2 regions of the Streptomyces sp. NPDC101234 genome follow, and region 1 is predicted to be linked to the other one. Evidence: riboswitches for the same ligand, from Rfam matches in the RefSeq annotation. Region 1 holds a riboswitch; the other holds the start of a gene.
The links. A riboswitch is a leader RNA that binds a small molecule or an ion and turns the genes downstream of it on or off. The one in region 1 is predicted to bind ZMP and ZTP.

Region 1 (2,367 bases):
TCGGAGCACTGAGTACGACGAAGGGCCGCCCCCTCGCGGGACGGCCCTCGCTGTGTGGACGGGGTCAGGCTTCGATGCCCGGTACCAGTCCCATGACGGGCGCGGCCAGGTCGGTGATCTGGTGCAGTTCGCTGAGCCTGTGGACTCCGTTCAGCCCCTGCACCTGCTCCGAGACCTTCGGGATCTCGTCCTTGTAGTGCGCCGGGATGTCGCTGCGGGAGAGCGAGTCGAGCACGCCGAGCGCGGTGAGTTTCCCGGTGTGCTGCGGGCTCGCACCGGCCGCGTTCGCCAGCGGCGCGGCGAGGCCGGTGACCCCGACGGCCAGGCCGACGGCGGCGACGATACGTCGTGTTGAGATCATGTCTCCAGCAACGGCCCCGGCGCCGGACCGGACACGGGCAGCCACTCCGCCTCACCCGTCAGGAGGAGCGCCCGGCCTGCGCTTGCCGAGCCCGGCGGGGCGGAGCACGCTCGGAGTGAGGGTTCTCGCGACCCCTCCGCATCGGGTCGCGGGCGCCCGCAGGAGGTCACCATGGGCACCCCGACAGGTTCCGCCTTCGACACCGAGACACTGCGCCGGGCCATAGAAGGAAACACCGGGAACAGCCTTCTGGCGCTCTACGCGGACGACGCGGAGATCCGCATCGTCGACCGCGACACCCAGCCCAGCCACCCCAAGGTCCTGCACGGCCGCCAGGACATCGCCGCGATGCTGGACGACGTCTACAGCCGCGACATGACGCACAAGCTGGACCAGTGCATCGTGCAGGGCGACAAGGCCGCCTTCAGCGAGTCCTGCCAGTACGGGGACGGCGTCCGGGTCCTCGCCGAGTCGATGATCACGCTGCGCGACGGCAAGATCTCCGAGCAGATCATGATCCAGGCATGGGACGACGAATAGTCGGAAGGACCGCGAGGGTCCAGGTCAGCTCCCGGGTGACCTGGACCTTCTCGGCGCGGGCCGCGCTGGGGCAAAGTCGCCGGGCGCGTCCGCGCGCGTCCGTCGTGCTGCTGCAGTCGATCCTGCGGACCGTCCGCTGCCACCGGAAGCGCTGAGCGGCTCGGTTACCCTGGGGGCGGGCCGTGACTGGCGCTGAGGTGGAGCACCACCGGGGAGCGGTCCGCACTGAGGATGCCGTGCGCCTGGGCGATCGAGTCGACCAGCTCAGGAGTGTGCCGCATGACCCAGGCCCGCATCGCCCGCATCATGGACGGAACCGCCGTCGCCCGCCGGATCGTCGAGGAGACCGCGGAGAGGGCCGCCGCCCTGACCGCACGGACCGGTGTCACGCCGTGTCTGGCGACGGTGCTGGTCGGCGAGGACCCCGCCTCCGTCACCTACGTCCGGATGAAGCAGAACCGCAGCCGCAAGGCCGGTATCGCCTCCCGGCACGTGGCCCTGCCCGCCACCACGACGACCGGAGAACTCGTTGCCGCCCTGCGGGAGTTGTCGGCCGACCCGGCCGTGCACGGCATCCTGCTCCAGCACCCGGTCGGCGAACACATCGACGAGCGGGCGGCGTTCGAGGCGATCGCCCCGGAGAAGGACGTGGACGGCGTGACCTTCGCGTCGTTCGCGACGATGAGCTTCGGCCTGCCGGGCTTCGTCTCCTGCACCCCCGGCGGCATGATGCGCCTGCTGGACGCCTACGACGTCGACCCGGCCGGGAAGCGGGCGGTGGTCGTCGGCCGCAGCGCGATCCTCGGCAAGCCGGCCGGCATGCTGCTGCTCGCCCGCGACGCCACGGTGACCTACTGCCACTCCCGCACCCGGGACCTGTCGGCGGTCGTCCGCGAGGCGGACATCGTGGTCGCCGCGGTCGGCCGCGCCCGGCTGATCCGGGGGCAGGACATCAAGCCGGGCGCGGTGGTGCTCGACGCGGGCTACAACGACGGGAACGTCGGCGACGTCGACTTCGACACCGCCGTCGAACGCGCCTCGCTGATCACGCCGGTGCCGGGCGGTGTCGGCCCGATGACCATCGCGCTGCTGCTGGAGCAGACCGTCGACGCGGCCGCCCGGCAGCTCGGGGTGTGAGGCGAGGTCCGGCGGATTCTCCCGCACGGAGGACTCGGGGGGATACGAAAGTCGGGGGTCGGGTCACCCGTCCAGAGCGACGATCGGCGCGGATCGCCGGAACAGACTGCTTGGGCGACGTCGAAGGACGTCGGAATCCCCACAGCCAAGGAGCTCTGTCATGGGCGTTCTCGGAAAGATCCTGCTCGGAATCGTGGGAGTCCTCGTGCTCGCCGGCGTCGGTCTCTGGTTCGGCATCAGGCACGTCGCGAGCGACATCGGCTCGCACATGATCACCTCGGCCCAGTTCGAGGGTGTTCACGTCGGCGAGACCCAGGACGCGGTACACG
Region 2 (2,367 bases), on a different contig from region 1:
CCCGTACGGCCGTCACCCGTCCACTCCCCGCGATCTCCGCCAGCCGCCGGTGCAGCAGCTCCCCCAGCTCGGCAGCCCGCTCCTGGAACTCCCCGGTCCGCAGCATCGCGATCACCTCAAGAGCCACCGCACAGGCCAGCGGATTCCCGCCGAACGTGGACCCGTGCTCCCCGGGCCGGAACACCCCCAGCACATCGGCGCTCGACACGACCGCGGACACCGGCAGCACCCCACCCCCCAGCGCCTTCCCGAGGACGTACACATCCGGTACGACCCCCTCGTGCTCGCACGCGAACGTCCGCCCGGTCCGCCCCAGCCCCGACTGGATCTCGTCGGCGACGAACAGCACGTTCCGCTCGCGCGTCAGCTCCCGCACCGCCGGCAGATAACCGGCCGGCGGCACGATCACCCCCGACTCGCCCTGGATCGGCTCCAGCAGCACGGCGACCGTGTTCTCGGTCAGCGCCGCCCGCATCGCCGTCAGGTCCCCGTACGGCACGATCTCGAAGCCCGGCGTGTACGGCCCGAAGTCCGCCCGCGCCTCCGGATCCGTCGAGAAACTGATCACGGTCGTCGTACGCCCGTGGAAGTTCCCGCCGGCGACCACCACCTTCGCCATCTCACCGGGCACCCCCTTGATTCGGTACCCCCACTTCCGGGCGGTCTTCACAGCGGTCTCCACCGCCTCCACCCCCGTGTTCATCGGCAGCACCATCTCCATCCCGCACAGCTCCGCCAGCTCCGTGCAGAACGCGGCGAACCGGTCGTGGTGGAAGGCCCGGGACGTCAGCGTCACCCGCTCCAGCTGGGCCTTCGCCGCCGCGACCAGGCGGGGGTGGCCGTGCCCGAAGTTCAGCGCCGAGTACCCGGCGAGGAAGTCCAGGTACCGGCGTCCCTCGACGTCCGTCATCCACGCGCCGTCGGCCGTGGCGATCACCACCGGCAGCGGGTGGTAGTTGTGCGCGCTGTGCGCGTCGGCGGCGGCGATGAGGGCTTCGGCAGTGGTCACGGCGACTCCAGAGAACGCGGCGAGATGATCCCTTTATTACCGTCTGTCCGTGCCCGACTGGTGGACGCCACGGCCCCCGGGCCCGGCGTGGCCGGTAATGTGACCAGCGGGCCGTGACTGGCGCGCTGGGATGGGACCGACCATCGGGGAGCGGCCCGCGTCGTGATCGAGTGCCGTGCGCCTGGGCCGAACCGTGAATGCCGAACGCCATGTCCGGAGGTCCCGAATGTCAGACAACTCTGCGCCCCTGTCCACCGAGTCCACCGCGTACCGCGCGGCCCTCGATGTGATCCGCGCGGTCGAGCCGCGGGTCGCCGACGCCATCGGCCAGGAGGTCGCCGACCAGCGCGAGATGCTCAAGCTGATCGCCTCCGAGAACTACGCCTCCCCGGCGACCCTGCTCGCGATGGGCAACTGGTTCAGCGACAAGTACGCCGAGGGCACCATCGGCCGCCGCTTCTACGCCGGCTGCCGCAACGTCGACACCGTCGAGGGCCTCGCCGCCGAGCACGCCCGCGAGCTGTTCGGCGCCCGGCACGCCTACGTCCAGCCGCACTCCGGCATCGACGCCAACCTGGTCGCCTTCTGGGCCGTACTCGCCGACCGCGTCGAGGTCCCCTTCCTGGAGAAGACCGGCGCCCGCCAGGTCAACGACCTCTCCGAGGCCGACTGGGCCGAGCTGCGGCAGGCCTTCGGCAACCAGCGGATGCTCGGCATGTCCCTGGACGCGGGCGGCCACCTCACCCACGGCTTCCGCCCGAACATCTCCGGCAAGATGTTCGACCAGCGCTCCTACGGCACCGACCCGGCCACCGGCCTGATCGACTACGACGCGCTGCGTGCCCAGGCGCGTGACTTCAAGCCGCTGATCATCGTCGCGGGCTACTCGGCGTACCCCCGGCTGGTGAACTTCCGGATCATGCGCGAGATCGCCGACGAGGTCGGCGCGACCCTGATGGTCGACATGGCGCACTTCGCGGGCCTGGTCGCCGGCAAGGTCCTGACCGGCGACTTCGACCCGGTCCCGCACGCCCAGATCGTGACCACGACCACCCACAAGTCGCTGCGCGGCCCGCGCGGCGGCATGGTCCTGTGCGACGACTCCCTCAAGGACCAGGTCGACCGCGGCTGCCCGATGGTCCTCGGCGGCCCGCTCCCGCACGTCATGGCCGCCAAGGCCGTCGCCCTGGCCGAGGCCCGGCAGCCCGCCTTCCAGGACTACGCCCAGCGCATCGTCGACAACTCGCGCGCGCTGGCCGAGGGCCTGATGCGCCGGGGCGCCACGCTGGTGACCGGCGGCACGGACAACCACCTCAACCTGATCGACGTCGAGACGTCCTACGGCCTCACCGGCCGCC

Region 2: it holds a riboswitch for ZMP and ZTP, as region 1 does, so the genes downstream of both, ACIRR9_RS00845 (glycine hydroxymethyltransferase) here and ACIRR9_RS07935 (bifunctional 5,10-methylenetetrahydrofolate dehydrogenase/5,10-methenyltetrahydrofolate cyclohydrolase) in region 1, are expected to answer to the same signal.

Annotation. Positions count from the first base shown of each region.
Region 1 covers NZ_JBIWOA010000003.1:323,195-325,561, forward strand. The annotation lists gene ACIRR9_RS07915 (ABC transporter ATP-binding protein) at 1-12, shown strand, start outside; gene ACIRR9_RS07920 (hypothetical protein) at 65-361, opposite strand; gene ACIRR9_RS07925 (nuclear transport factor 2 family protein) at 533-901, shown strand; gene ACIRR9_RS07930 (hypothetical protein) at 886-1,056, shown strand; ZMP/ZTP riboswitch at 1,074-1,156, shown strand; gene ACIRR9_RS07935 (bifunctional 5,10-methylenetetrahydrofolate dehydrogenase/5,10-methenyltetrahydrofolate cyclohydrolase) at 1,181-2,038, shown strand; gene ACIRR9_RS07940 (hypothetical protein) at 2,199-2,367, shown strand, end outside.
Region 2 covers NZ_JBIWOA010000001.1:179,468-181,834, forward strand. The annotation lists gene rocD (ornithine--oxo-acid transaminase) at 1-1,009, opposite strand, end outside; ZMP/ZTP riboswitch at 1,113-1,203, shown strand; gene ACIRR9_RS00845 (glycine hydroxymethyltransferase) at 1,236-2,367, shown strand, end outside.